Regions from separate parts of the Streptomyces malaysiensis subsp. malaysiensis genome, predicted to be linked through region 2. Evidence: riboswitches for the same ligand, from Rfam matches in the RefSeq annotation. Region 2 holds a riboswitch; the other holds the start of a gene.
The links. A riboswitch is a leader RNA that binds a small molecule or an ion and turns the genes downstream of it on or off. The one in region 2 is predicted to bind cobalamin.
Positions count from the first base shown of each region.

Region 1 (7,090 bases), on a different contig from region 2:
GGTCTTCAAGTCGACCGACGAGCGCCGGAACCACACCCGGACCGCGCTCTCGCAACGCGTCGATGGCCCGGTGTCTGGGAGTCGGCCCGTCGAAGCCGGTATCGGCCCGCTGCCAGTGTTCCAGCCTGTCGATCAGCTCTTGCAGGTCATCCATCGGTTTCCATCCTGGCGCTCGGTGCCGACTCAGCGGCTCAGCCGACAAAGCCAGGAACGTACCGCGGGGTCCACGGGACCGGTCCCACCCCGAAACGGCATTCTTCCCGGGGCCGGGCCGTCGATCGGCGCCATCAGCCGCGTCCATGTCGGCAGCGGCGAAGCCTGGCTCATTCGGGAACCACCCGACCGAGGGATCCGGCACAGCCCAACCCGGCGCCGACTCACGAATCCCGCCCCTCGCGTCACTGTGCGTTCCCGCGGCTTCCACGGCCCGGCCGCTGTTCAGGCGCGTTACCCTTTGCCAGAGGGTAACGACCGGTGGGGGTGACCACGGAGGGTATCCGGATGGCGCGTAGAGCCGGGGCCGATTCCGACACGAAGCGGATGTCCATCCGCTTCGCGGACGTGCCTGAGGCGCCCGCTCCGGCCCTCGCCCTACTGGGCTCCGACGGCACCATCCTGGAATGGGGCGAGGGCTGCCGGCGGCTGCTCGGGCACCGCGCGGAGGACGTCGTGGGGCTGTCGGCGCGGCGGCTGCTGGAGACCCCCGTCGAGGCGGTGCGGTGGTCCCCGGCTCCGGGAGCCATGGGGCAGCTCGGCGGTCGGCATGCCACCAGCGCGGTCGTGAAGGTCGGGCACCGGGATGGCGGGAGCCTCCGTCTGACGGTGGAGGTCATCGCGCTGACCGGCGCGGACGGTGAGAGCTGTCGGCTCGTCGCCGTCACGGAGGCGCCGGACGGGGTACGGACCGCCGAGGCCGAGGCGGCGCTCCTGGACCGATCACCGCTGGCCGTGGCGGTGTGGGACGCGGGCACGCGGCCGCTGTGGTCGAACCGGACCTGTAGAGAGGTCGTGGGCCGCTCCGGGACGGAGGCGCCCACCCGGTCGACGCGGCGCGTCGTGCGCGGTTTCGACCGGACCGTCGTCGAGCCGGTGATACGGCAGGCGCTGACATCGCGGGAGCCGGTCGGCGACCACGTGCTGCGGTGGGTGTCGCCGGAGCACGGCCGGGAGGTGGTCTTCTCCTCCTGTCTCTTTCCCCTCGCCCCCAGGGGCGGTGACCCGCTGGGCGTGTGCACCGTCTCCCTGATCACCAAGAGTGGGCAGCGCGAGCGGCTGGCGCTGCTCGGCAGGGCGGCCAACCAGATCGGTACCACGCTCGATGTGATGACCACCGCGCAGGAACTGGCGGACATGGCCGTCCCCGCCCTCGCCGACTACGTCACGGTGGATCTGGTTGATACCGTGCCGCTGGGCGGGGAGCCGCTGAAGCGGATGCCCGAGGCCCCCTCCGGCATCCCCGTCTTCCGCCGCGCGGGTCAGTCCTCCGTCCACGAGGGCGTGCCCGAGGCCGCCTTCCTGGTGGGGGACGTGGTGTACGTACCGCCCGGATCGCCGTTCCTCACCGCGCTGTACGGGGACCAGTCCTACTTCGAGCCGACGATGGAAACCGGCCCGGGGACATGGCTCGACCGCGACCCGCAGCGCAGACTTCTCATCCACAACACCGGCATGCACTCGGTGATGATGATCGCGCTCAGGGCCCGCGGCACCATCCTGGGCATCGCCGTGTTCACGCGGACCGACAACGCCGTGCCCTTCTCCCGGGACGATCTGCTGCTGGCCGAGGAACTCTGCGTCCAAGCGGCGTTGAGCCTGGACAACGCCCGCCGCTACACACGGGAGCGGGCCGCCGCCCTCGCCCTTCAGCGCAGTCTCCTGCCGCAGGAGCTGTCGGGCGGCGCCGCGGCGGACCTGGCCGGCCGCTATCTGCCGTCGGACCGGCACGAAGGGGTGGGCGGGGACTGGATGGACGCCATCGGGCTGCCGGGCGGCCGGATAGCCCTGGTCATCGGCGATGTCATCGGCCATGGCATCAACGCCGCCGCCGCCATGGGCAGGATGCGCACCGCGGTCCACACCCTCGCCGCCCTCGACCAGCACCCCGCGGAGCTGCTCGACCACCTGGACAAGGTCACCGCCCAGCTCGCCGAGAGGGGCACCTGGTCCCCGGGGTACTCCTCGATCGCCGGCGGAAGCTGCGTCTACGCCGTCTACGACCCGGCCACTCGCATCTGCACCCTGGCCCGCGCCGGGCATCCGCCACCGATGCTGGTGACACCCGACGGCCATGCCACGATCGCCGAGACACCGGTGGGCCCGCCGGTCGGAATAGGCGCCGGTCGCTATGAATCCGTCGACCTCGAACTGCCCGAGGGCAGCCTGCTCGCCTTCTTCACCGACGGGCTGGTGGAGTCCCGGCACGGCGACATCGATGCCGGACTGGAGCGGCTGCTCACCGCGCTGGAACGTCCCCCGGCGAGCCTCGATGACCTGTGTGCCCGTGTCATCTCGAGGATGACCACGGACGCGCCCCCGGAGGACGACATCGCGCTCCTCGTGGCCCGGACACGCACCGGCGACAGCGGCCGGGCGGCCGCCCACAGGGGGCACCGCCGGCCGGCGGCCTGACGCGAAGCGGAGACGCCTAGGGCCGGGCGCCGGCCGCGGGTGCGTTGAGGTTCTCGTGGACCGCGCGGGCGATGCCCTCGATGTTGGCGATGCCGTCGTCCATCGTGGCGTTGTCCTGCGTGAGCACCGTGATCGTGTAGTCGTGGTCACCGCCGGTGAAAGCGCCGAGGCTGTGCACACGCCAGCCGTTCGTGGCCCGCTCCAGCCAGCCGTTCTTCACATGCACCTGTGCGTCGCCCGGCGCACCGGCCGGGGTCCCCCAGCGCTGCGAGGGGATGACCTCGCCGGTCAGCTTCAGGATGTAGGCGCGGGAGTCCTCACCGAGCACCGGGTTCGCGTGGGTCACCAGTTGGAGGAGCTTCTCCTCATCGTTCGCGGTGATCTGGGTGAGCCCCCAGTGCCCCTCGCTGTCGAGGACGGTGTTGGTCATCCCCGCGGCCAGCAGAAACGCGTTGACCTTGGCCGCCCCGAGTTGGTTCCACAGCGCGGTGGTGGCATCGTTGTCGGACTTCGTGATCATGGCGGTGGCACGGTCCTTCTCCTCCTGCGTCAGGGCGCGATCGTCCTTCTGCGCGTCCCACAGCAGCGTGGCGAGCACGGTCACCTTGACCGTGCTCGCGGAGTCGAACTTCCGGTCCGCGTCGAGAGCGCAGGTGGTGTTCGTGGTGCGGTCGTGGAGGCTGATCGCCGTCGTGGCGGAGGCGCCGTCCAGTGCGGAGTTGATGTCCTCGGAGAGCTTCTCGGCGAGTTCCGGCTTGTCCGAGGCGCAGATCGCCGCCTGCGGGGTGGCCGCGTGAGCCGACCCCACCGAGACGACCGTCGGCACGAGTACCCCCGCGGCCAGCGCCGCTCTTGACGCCAGGGTGGTACGGGGAAGCTGGGATATTCGTCGGTGTCGCCCCATGGCGTGCTCGTCCATTCGTTCGCGGTGCGTTTCCGCACACGGGGACTTCGCTCCATCGCGAAGATGTCCCGGTGCTCCGGCTCTGGATGACGAGCCGGGGACGGGTGAGGTTCAGCGACGCGTCCGAGTCTCACAAGATCGCTCCACAATGGACACAGCATCGCTGAGCGCCGGGAGCCCCTGCCCCGTACGCACGGTTCCGGCCGGGCGCCCTTTCGCCCCTCGGCCACCCCTACGTAAGATCAGCCGGTCATCACCGCGACGGGAGACAGGAAGCCGGTGCGATTCCGGCACGGTCCCGCCACTGTGACCGGGGAGTGCAACCCTTCGACATGCCACTGCGCACCGCGTGGGAAGGCCGGGGGAGCGTCGATCCGGGAGTCAGGACACTGGTCTGTCGCGGGCCCGTTCCGAGGAGCGCGGACTCCCCAGGAGGCTCTACGTGTACGACGGCATGTCCCGTCCTGTTTTCTCTCCCCCGGCGTTTCCCCGCCGTCGCGCCCTGCGCGTCGCCGCCGCCGTCGCCTTGTCCACGACCCTGCTGACCGGCTGTGCCGGAGGCGAGGGCCCGGCGGACAAGCCGGCGAGCGCGGCGTCGTCGCTCAAGGGCTTCCCGGTCACCATCGACAACTGCGGGACCCGCACCACGTACGAGAAGCCGCCCGAGCGGGCGGTCACCATCCATCAGCACCCCGCCGAGCTCATGCTGGCCCTCGGTCTGAAGGACCGTATGGTGGGCACCGCCTTCCTCGACTCGGCCGTTCTGCCGCGGTACCGGAAGGACTTCGCGGCCATTCCCGAACTGGCGAAGAGGGAACCGTCCTTCGAGACCGTCCTCAACGCCGATCCGGACTTCGTCTACGGCGGCTACGGCAGCGCGTTCGCCGGGAACGAGGGCCGTTCCCGCAAGGCGTTCGCGGACGCGGGCATCAACACGTACCTCAACCGCGAGTACTGCGGCGAGAAGCGCGTGTCGATGAAGGACACCTACGACGAGATCCGTGCCATCGGCGCGATCTTCGGAGTGCGGGAGCGCGCCGACAAGGTGGTCGCCGACCTCCAGCGGCGGGTCGAGCGGACCACCCGGGCGGTGCGGGGCGCACGGGCCGTGCCGGTGTTCGTGTACGACAGCGGGGACAAGGCGGCGTTCACCGCGGGCGGCAAGGGTCTGGGCACCGAGATCATCCGGCTGGCCGGCGGCCGGAACGTGTTCGACGACCTCGACGAGGTCTTCGGTGACGCGTCGTGGGAGCAGGTCGTCGCCCGCAAACCCGAGGTCATCGCGATCTACGACTACGGGGGTGCCGGGAGCGTCGAGCGGAAGAAGCGGTTCCTGCTCTCGCGGCCCGCACTCGCCGACGTCCCCGCCGTGAAGAACAAACGGTTCGTCGTGCTTCCGCTGACCGCGACGGTCATCGGCGTCCGTCCGCCCTACGCGGCCTCGGATCTGGCGCGCGCACTGCACCCCGAGAAGTTCCGGTGACGGACACCGTACGGAACGCTCCGGCGGCGGATACCGGCCCCGGACGCAAGAGCGGTGAGGGCGGGGCTCACCGGGTGTCCTTCGCCATGGTCCTGGCGGCGCTCGGCATCCTGCTCCTGGTCTCCGCCACGGCGGGCATGGCCATCGGTTCGGTCCATGTGCCGCCCGGTGAGGTGTGGCGCATCGTGACGCACGCGCTGGGCGCCGACTGGTCGGCGCCGGTTCCGTCGCGGGCGCACGAGACGATCGTGCTGAAGGTACGGGCTCCGCGGGTGGCGCTCGGGGCCGTGACGGGTGCCGGGCTCGCGGTGGTGGGTGCCGCCATGCAGGCGCTGGTGCGCAATCCGCTCGCGGAGCCGTATCTGCTGGGGGTGTCCTCCGGGGCCTCGCTCGGTGCCGTCGTCGTGATCGTCTTCGGGGTGAGCCTGTTCGGGCCGGTGTCGCTGTCGGCCGCCGCGTTCGCCGGTGCGCTGCTCACGCTGCTGCTCGTGTACACCACGGCCCGGGCCGGCGGCCGTATCACCTCGGCCCGGCTGGTGCTGTCGGGGGTGGCGGTGGCGTCGGTGCTCACCGCGGTGATGGATCTGCTGCTCCTGACCACCGGCCGGGGCAACGAGGCGCGGGCGGTTCTCGCCTGGACGCTCGGTGGCCTCGGTGGCGTCCAGTGGGGCACGCTGTGGCTGCCGGGCGCGGCCCTGCTGCTCGGCACCGTCGTCCTGGTGGTCCAGGCCCGCTCGCTCAACCTGCTTCTGGCGGGCGAGGAGGCCGCCACCACGATGGGGTTGGACGTGGCCCGGTTCCGTGCCCGGATGTTCGTCCTGCTGTCCCTGGTCACCGGGGTCCTGGTGGCGGCGGCCGGGCCGATCGGCTTCGTCGGCCTGATCCTCCCTCATATCGTGCGGCTGTTCGTGGGCGGCGACCACCGCCGCGTACTGCCGACCGCCGCACTGGCCGGAGCGGTGTTCCTCATCTGGGCCGACGTCGCCGCGCGCACGGTCGCCGCCCCGATGGAGATCCCCGTCGGGGTCCTGACGGCCCTGTGCGGAGGGCCGTTCTTTCTGTGGCTGATGCGCCGGGACGCCCGGCGCGACGCCGATCGAGGAGTGGGATGAGCGCGACCGAACTCGCCGTCGAGGGGTTGACGCTCACCGCCGGCGCACACCACCTCGTACGGGACGTCTCCCTGACCGCCCGGCCCGGGGAGGTCATCGGCCTCGTCGGCCCCAACGGAAGCGGTAAGTCGAGTCTGCTGCGCGCGGTCTACCGCGTGCTGCGCCCCGACACGGGGTGCGTACGCGTGGACGGGGCGGACGCCTGGTCGCTGCCGGTACGGCGGCTGGCCCGCACTCTGGCCGCCGTGGTCCAGGAGTCCGGCGCCGGCATCGACCTGACCGTTCGCGAGGTCGTCGCGATGGGCCGTACCCCGCACAAACGCCTGCTCGACGGCGACACCGCCGAGGACGCCCGGCTCATCGGCGCGGCCCTGGAGGCGGTCGACGCCGCCGGTCTGGCCGGCCGCTCCTTCGACCGCCTCTCCGGAGGCGAACGCCAGCGCGTGCTCATCGCCCGTGCCCTGGCCCAGCAGCCCTTCCTGCTGGTCCTGGACGAACCGACCAACCATCTGGACATCCGCCACCAGCTGGATGTGCTCGGCATTCTGCGACGGCTGCCCGCCACCGTTCTGGTGGCCCTGCACGACCTCAACCTCGCCGCGTACTACTGCGACCGCCTCTACGTCCTGCGCGCCGGCGAGGTCATCGCGTCGGGGACACCCGCCGAGGTGCTCACCCCGTATCTGCTCGCCGAGGTGTACGGAGTGACGGCCGAGGTCGCCGTCCACCCGCGCACGGGGGCACCTCAGGTGACCTTCCTCCCGGGGGAGCCCACCGCGGCGATCCCGCCCGTGGCGCCACCTCCCCACCGGCCCGCTCAAAAGGGCTCCGGGGGCACCTCGCCGCTGCCCAAGGAGCCGGGCGGGTCGAGTCGGTAGCCGTGTCCGCGCAGGGTGGTGAGGTCGGGCAGGGTCACGGGCCCGGGCGTGGCGGAGGCCGCGGTCTGCAACCTGCGGCGTAGCG
Region 1 covers NZ_JBEZNG010000035.1:85-7,174, reverse strand. The annotation lists gene AB0E24_RS40475 (hypothetical protein) at 1-154, opposite strand, end outside; gene AB0E24_RS40470 (SpoIIE family protein phosphatase) at 502-2,628, shown strand; gene AB0E24_RS40465 (serine hydrolase) at 2,645-3,532, opposite strand; cobalamin riboswitch at 3,755-3,944, shown strand; gene AB0E24_RS40460 (ABC transporter substrate-binding protein) at 3,975-5,015, shown strand; gene AB0E24_RS40455 (FecCD family ABC transporter permease) at 5,012-6,127, shown strand; gene AB0E24_RS40450 (ABC transporter ATP-binding protein) at 6,124-7,005, shown strand; partial or broken gene AB0E24_RS40445 (helix-turn-helix domain-containing protein) at 6,945-7,090, opposite strand, start outside.
Region 1: linked by a shared signal. The riboswitch ahead of AB0E24_RS40460 (ABC transporter substrate-binding protein) and the one ahead of AB0E24_RS43270 (FAD-binding dehydrogenase) in region 2 are both predicted to bind cobalamin.

Region 2 (7,090 bases):
TCCCCGGCGGCCCTCCCCTGGCGGACCCCGCAGGGCAGCGGGTGGTGGGATGGCGGCCGGGCGCCCGGACGTCCGCGTTCTTCGGCCGGTTCAGCGCGGCCGTCGGACGGGTCCCGCCGGCCCGGCAGACCGCGGACGACCCCGCTCCGGACGGGGGAGTGCGGGTCATGGAGGCGCCGACGCTGGACGACGACGTGCTGACCGAGGCGGGTGCGGACCGTGCGACGGCGCTCGCCCTGGTCCATGACGACGACGAGGCCAACATCCACGCCGCACTGCGTGCCCGTCGGCTCAACCCCCGGCTGCGGCTGGTGATCCGGCTCTACAACCGCAAGCTGGGCCAGCACCTGGAGGAGCTCCTCGACGAGGCGGCGCGGGTCGCCGATCCCGGTATGGACCCGGCGGAGCTGGACGCCACCACCACCGTGTTGTCGGACGCCGACACCGCGGCCCCCGCGCTGGCCGCCACCGCCATCGCGGGGACCAGCAAGGTGGTGCAGGCCGACGGGCTGCTGCTGCGCGCGGCCGAGCGCACCCCGCCCGGCTCGCGTGAGGTCGCCCGTCCGGGGCTGTGCACCCTCGCCCTGCTCTCGTCCACCACCAGCGACCCCGGTGGCAGCGAGGGCTCCGACAGCAGCGGGGACGAAGGGCCCAGGCTGCTGCCCGGAGACGAGGAGGTCGCCGCCGCCACCGGGCGTGACACGGTGGTGCTCGAGGCCGTATCCGCCACCGGCCCACCGCTGCCGCCACGGCGGCTCGGCAGCCGCAGACTGCCACTGGCCTCGCTGTTCTCCCGTCGGCTTCGCTGGTCCGTCGCGGGAATGGCCATCGCCGTGCTCGTCCTCACCATCGCCGCCTGGCAGCTCACCGGAGCGGGTCTGCTCCGCGCGGCCTACCTCACGGTGCTGGACGTGCTGGCGATCGACGATCCGGCGCTCGACGAGCCGACCGGGCGCAAGGTCCTCCAACTGCTGTCCGGGCTGACCGGACTGCTTCTGCTGCCGGTCCTGGTGGCGGCCGCGCTCGAAGCGCTGGGCACCTTCCGCACCGCGTCCGCGCTGCGCCGCCCGCCGCGCGGCCTCTCCGGCCATGTCGTCCTGCTCGGACTCGGCAAGGTCGGCACCCGGGTGCTGGCCAGACTCCGGGAGATGGACATTCCCGTGGTGTGCGTGGAAGAGGATCCGGGGGCGCGCGGCATCCCGCTGGCCCGCAGGCTGGGGGTGCCGACGGTCCTCGGCGATGTCACCCAGGAGGGCGTCCTGGAGGCCGCCAAGATCCAGCGGGCACGCGCCCTGCTCGCCCTGACCAGCGTCGACACCACCAATCTGGAGGCGACGCTCTACGCCCGCTCGGTCAAACCCCGGCTGCGGGTGGCGCTGCGCCTGTACGACGACCACTTCGCCACCGTCGTCTACCGCACCCTGCGCGCCGCCCACCCCCGGGCGCTGACCCGCAGCCGCAGCGTCTCCAGTCTGGCGGCGCCGGCGTTCGCCGGGGCGATGATGGGACGCCAGATCCTCGGCGCCATACCGGTCGAGCGCAGGGTGCTGCTGTTCGCCGCGCTGAATGTCGCCGGGCATCCGCAACTGGAGGGGCGTACCGTCGCCGAGGCGTTCGTACCGGGCGCCTGGCGGGTGATCGCACTGGACACGGCGGAGCCCGGGGACCGGCAACGCGACCTCGGGGCGGCGCCTCCTTACGACGGTGTCACCCATCAGGAGCCCGCCCTGGTCTGGGACCTGCACCCCGGCTATGTCCTGCGGCCCCAGGACCGCGTGGTGCTGGCGGCCACCCGCCAGGGCCTGGGCGAGATCCTCGCGGGGGCACCCGCCCGCCGGGGCTGACCGAGACCTTCCCCGCGGCCCTCCCCGGAGCGGGGCCGCGCGGATTGGCGGTGCCCGGGATGTGATGATGCCGGGCGACAAGGGCGACATGGGCGACGGCGGAACGAGGAAGCCGGTGTGAATCCGGCGCGGTGCCGCCGCTGTGATCGGCGAGCGGATCCCGAACAGGCCACTGCCCGCATCCGCGGGTGGGAAGGGCCGCTGGCGTTACGAAGTCCCTTGCGGCAAAAGAGAGTTGGTCATCGGATGCGGGGCTCTGGCGGCCCCGCATCCCGTGGGCTACCGTCGGTAACACGTTACCGCCGCGGCAACTCCCTCGTATCTCCCGCACCCTCCGAACCCCCTTTCCGGAAGGCAGCCCATGGAGAACCCCACAGAGGATTGCGCCTCGCCCGCCGGGATCAGCCGCCGCCGTGCCCTGACGGCCGCGGGCGGTGTGCTCGCCGGCGCCGCGCTCGCCCAGGCCACGGTGCCGGCTTTCGCCGCCTCCGGGGCGTCCTCGGACGCGGACGCCATCGTGGTCGGCGGCGGGCTCGCCGGGCTGGTGGCCACGGCGGAACTGACGGCCGCGGGACGCAAGGTGCTCCTCCTCGACCAGGAACCCGAGAGCAACCTCGGTGGCCAGGCGTTCTGGTCCTTCGGCGGCCTGTTCTTCGTCGACTCCGAGGAACAGCGGCTGATGGGCATCAAGGACTCCCCCGAACTGGCCTGGCAGGACTGGCTCGGCACGGCCGGTTTCGACCGCGGCGTCACCGATCCCGGCGGCCAGGACTACTGGGCGCACAAATGGGCCGAGGCGTATGTGGATTTCGCCGCCGGGGAGAAGCGGTCCTGGCTGCACCGGCTCGGTGTGCAGTGGTTCCCGATCGTCGGCTGGGCCGAGCGCGGCGGCGGCCTCGCGGACGGGCACGGCAACTCGGTGCCGCGCTTCCATGTCACCTGGGGGACCGGTCCGGCCGTGGTCGAGCCGTTCGAGAAGAAGGTGCGGGCCGCCGCCAAGGACGGCCTGGTGACCTTCAAGTTCCGTCACCGGGTGGATGATCTGGCCGTCACCGGCGGCAACGTCACCGGGGTGAGCGGCTCGATCCTGGAGCCGAGTGACGCCGCCCGCGGCAAGCCCACCTCGCGTACCGTGGTGGGCCACTTCGAGCTCAACGCCCCCGTGGTGATCGTCACCTCGGGCGGTATCGGCGCCAACCACGATCTCGTACGCCGGAACTGGCCCGAACGGCTGGGCAAACCGCCGAAGTTCATGGTCACCGGCGTTCCGGCGTATGTGGACGGCCGGATGCTGGCGATCACCGAGAAGGCGGGCGGACGGATCGTCAACCCCGACCGTATGTGGCACTACACCGAGGGCCTGAGGAACTACGATCCGATCTGGCCGGGCCATGGCATCCGCATTCTGCCGGGACCCTCGTCGATGTGGTTCGACGCGAAGGGCAAGCGCTTCGCCACCCCCGACATCCCCGGCTACGACACGCTGCACACCCTCGGGTCGATCACCGCCAGCGGCTATGACTACTCATGGTTCGTCACCACCCAGAAGATCATGGCGAAGGAGTTCGCGCTCTCGGGCTCGGAGCAGAACCCGGACCTGACCAACAAGGACATCTTGCAGCTGCTCTCCCGTATCTGGCAGACCCCCGAGCCGATCCAGCGGTTCCGCGACAAGGGCGAGGACTTCGTCGTCGCGAGCACCCTGCCCCAACTCGTCGCGGGCATGAACAAGTTGACCGGCGACGGCCTGATCGACCTGGCGGATCTGCAACGGCAGATCGAGGCCCGCGACCGCGAGATCGCGAACCCGTACACCAAGGACGTCCAGGTCATGGGCATCCGCAACGCGCTCGCCTACCCCGGGGACACCCTCAGCCGCACCGCCTCCGCGCACCGGATCCTGGACCCGGGCGCCGGACCGCTGATCGCCGTACGCCTCAACGTCCTCACCCGCAAGACCCTCGGCGGCCTCCAGACCGATCTCTCCGGCCGCGTCCTGGACGCCTCCGGCACCCCGATCGCCGGTCTGTACGCGGCCGGTGAGGTCGCGGGCTTCGGCGGCGGGGGAGTGCACGGCTACCGCTCCCTGGAGGGCACCTTCCTCGGCGGCTGCCTGTTCTCGGGCCGTACGGCGGGCCGAGCGGCGGCGGCCGCGACCGCGACCTGAACCGGCGCGCCATGGCAGACTCGTCCCGCACTCCGCGACCGGCCACGAGCGCTCCCGGCCGGTCGCGTCGCCGTGTCGGGGAGGTCGCATGGGCGGGGACGATCCGCATATCCACGTCGAGTCGAAGGTGGTCCGCGGTGTCGCCGCCGTACGCGAGATGATGGCGTCCACCTTCGGCCTGGCCGGTGATCTGCCGAGCCTCGTCGATACCGGATGCGGGCTGCGGGCGCCGTACGCGATGACTTCGCCGCGCCCGGAGAACGTCACCTGCCTCGCCTGCCGTGAGCACGCTCGGCTGGAACACCTGCGCTTCGCCGACGAGATCGAACGTATCGGGCGGATGGTCGGATCGACCGTCGGCACGGCCGATGCGAGGCTGGCCGCGGACCGGCACCGCGACCTCGCGGAGAGGTTTTCCGCCGCGGGGAGTTGACACTCCGCTACGGTGCCCACTCCGGGTCCGGCCGGGCAGCCGTGTGCTCCGCGGATGTGCGCTCCGGCGGCGGCACGCTTTCTCCGCGCCGTCGGCGCCGCCCGGGGACAGTCGCCGGTGCGGTGAGGACGGCCAGACAGGCGAGGACGAGCGCGACGCCGCCCCAGCCCGCGGCGGGGAGGCGCTCGCCGATGACGAGTACGGCGAGGACGGCCGCGACGGCCGGTTCGAGCAGGGAGAGCGTGGTCGCCGTGGAGGCGGGCACATGCGCCAGCCCCCAGCCGAACAGCACATAGCCGGTGAACATGGGCACCAGCGCCATATAGGCGCCGACGGCCATGGCGGACCCGGAGTCCAGGAGCGGGGCGCCGGTGGCCAGGAGGACGGGCACGAGGAGCAGTCCGCCCAGGCCGAAGACCGTGCCCATCGCCGCGCGTGAGGTGATGCCGCCGGTGATCAGCCGGTGAGCCGCCCAGGAGTAGAGGGCGTAGGTCGTGGCCGCGACGAGGCCCAGCGCCACGCCGAGTGCCGTGGCACCCATGGACGCCCGCTCCGGGTCGCCGGGGGCGCCGGTGGCCTGGGCCGCGCACAGCATGAGGGTGCCCAGCAGGCCCAGGGCGGCGCCGAGTTTCCAGCGGCTCGTCAGCCGGTGCCGGTCCATGACCCGCTCGATCACGGCTGAGGCCGGTGGGGCCATGCCGATCGACACCACCGTTCCCACGGCCACTCCGGCCAGGCGCATCGAGCTGTAGAACGCCAAGGGGTAGGCCGCCACCGCGATCGAGCCGAGCAGCACGGTGCCGCGCCGCGCCCGCAGCCCAGCGGCCTGCCGGACGATGCGGGGAGCCGCGACCAGGGCCTGGAGCAGTCCGCCGAGGCCCATGGCGACGGCGCCGATCGCGAGGGGGCCCACGGCCGGGGCGAAGGTCGCCGCGGTGCCTGTGGTGCCCCACAGCACGGACGCGGCGAGCACGCACAGCGATCCGGCGCCCGCCGAACGGGCGCCGGGTCCGGGGGTGTTCACAACGTGTCCAGCAGGGCTGCCGCCATCGCGCGGGCGTGCCGCAGACGGCTGTCGTCGCCCTCCAGACCGGCCCGCGACATCGCGCCCTCCAGCAGGAACGACAGGTGCTCCGCCATGGTGCGAGCGTCCTCGGGGCGCTCGGGCAGCAACTCCTCGAGGTGACCGGCGAGCAGCCGCTCGACCTCCTCCTTGTGGCGGCGCACGACGGTCCGCCCCTCGTCTCCGGCGGGCAGTTCGGCCGCCGCGTTGAGCAGGCCGCAGCCGCGAAAGCCGCGCTCGTAGGCGAACGCCGCATGGTCGGCGTAGGCGTCGAAGACCGCGAGGACGCCGTCGCGGGCGCTCTCGGCCCGCTCCAGCCGTGACGCGTACAGCGCGAGCCACTCCTCGTGCCGGGCGTCGAGATAGGCCATGACGAGATCGGCCTTGGAGGAGAAGTTGTTGTACAGGCTCATCTTCGCCACGCCGGCTTCGGCGGTGATCGTGTCGATGCCGGTCGCCGTCACACCGTCGGCGTAGAAGCGGCGCGCCGCGGCCGCCAGCAGACGCTCCCGCGCCGGCCGCCGCCTTCCGGGCCCCGTCGTCCTCACACCGGTCTCGCTCATCGTATGCGCCTCGATGGACTAGGTAGGTAGGTCTACCTACTATGGCGTAAGCGGATTCGGATGGCAACGACCGGGCACTCGGACGGGTCCAGGACGCCGGCTGCTCAGGGGGTGGCTGATCGTCCGGACAGGCGGAGGAGACGACATGGCCGAGACCTACGAGCCCCGGCGAACGGCGGTGCTGCTGGTCGATCCGTACAACGACTTCCTCTCCGAGGGAGGCAAGGTCTGGCCGGTCGTGGAGAGCGTCGCCGAGGAGGTCGGCCTGCTGGACAATCTGCGCGCGATCGTCGGCTCCGCCCGGCGGTCCGGGGTGCGGGTGGTGTTCGTCCCGCACCGCCGCTGGGAGCCGGGCGACTACGAGTCATGGGATCACCCCAATCCGACCCAGCGGAACATCATGGTGCGGCACAGCTTCGCCAAGGGCACCTGGGGCGGGGAGTTCCATCCCGACTTCCAGCCGGAGCCCGGGGAGATGGTGGTCCATGAGCACTGGGCACAGAGCGGGTTCGCCAACACCGATCTGGATACGCGGCTCAGGCAGCACGGCATCAGCCATGTGATCCTCATCGGGCTGCTGGCCAACACCTGCATCGAATCCACCGGCCGGTTCGCCATGGAGCTCGGCTACCACGTCACGCTGGTCCGTGACGCCACGGCCGCGGCCAAACGCGAGATGATGCACTCCGCACACGAGCTGAACGGCCCCACCTTCGCCCATGCCATCCTCGGCACGAAGGAACTGCTCGCCGCGTTGCGAGGGGAGGGCTCGGGGGCGTAGTGGCCGCGTCGCGGTGTGCGGCCCCGGCCCGGTCCGCCCGGGACCGGCGCAGGGCGAGCAGATGGCGGACCAGGGCGAGCGCGGTGAGGCGGGCGACGAGTGCGCACACGCCCACCGTCGCCGAGCGGCACCAGCAGGACGACCCCGGCGGTGTAGCCGCTCGCCCGCCGCCTGAGGGTGACGCCGAGCGCCGTGTCCCGGCACCTGCGCGTCCTGCACGCCACGGGGCTGGTCGCCCG
Region 2 covers NZ_JBEZNG010000045.1:20,521-27,610, forward strand. The annotation lists gene AB0E24_RS43265 (NAD-binding protein) at 1-1,844, shown strand, start outside; cobalamin riboswitch at 1,953-2,076, shown strand; gene AB0E24_RS43270 (FAD-binding dehydrogenase) at 2,206-4,011, shown strand; gene AB0E24_RS43275 (hypothetical protein) at 4,100-4,444, shown strand; gene AB0E24_RS43280 (DMT family transporter) at 4,452-5,417, opposite strand; gene AB0E24_RS43285 (TetR/AcrR family transcriptional regulator) at 5,465-6,070, opposite strand; gene AB0E24_RS43290 (cysteine hydrolase family protein) at 6,216-6,851, shown strand; partial or broken gene AB0E24_RS46115 (ArsR family transcriptional regulator) at 7,020-7,076, shown strand.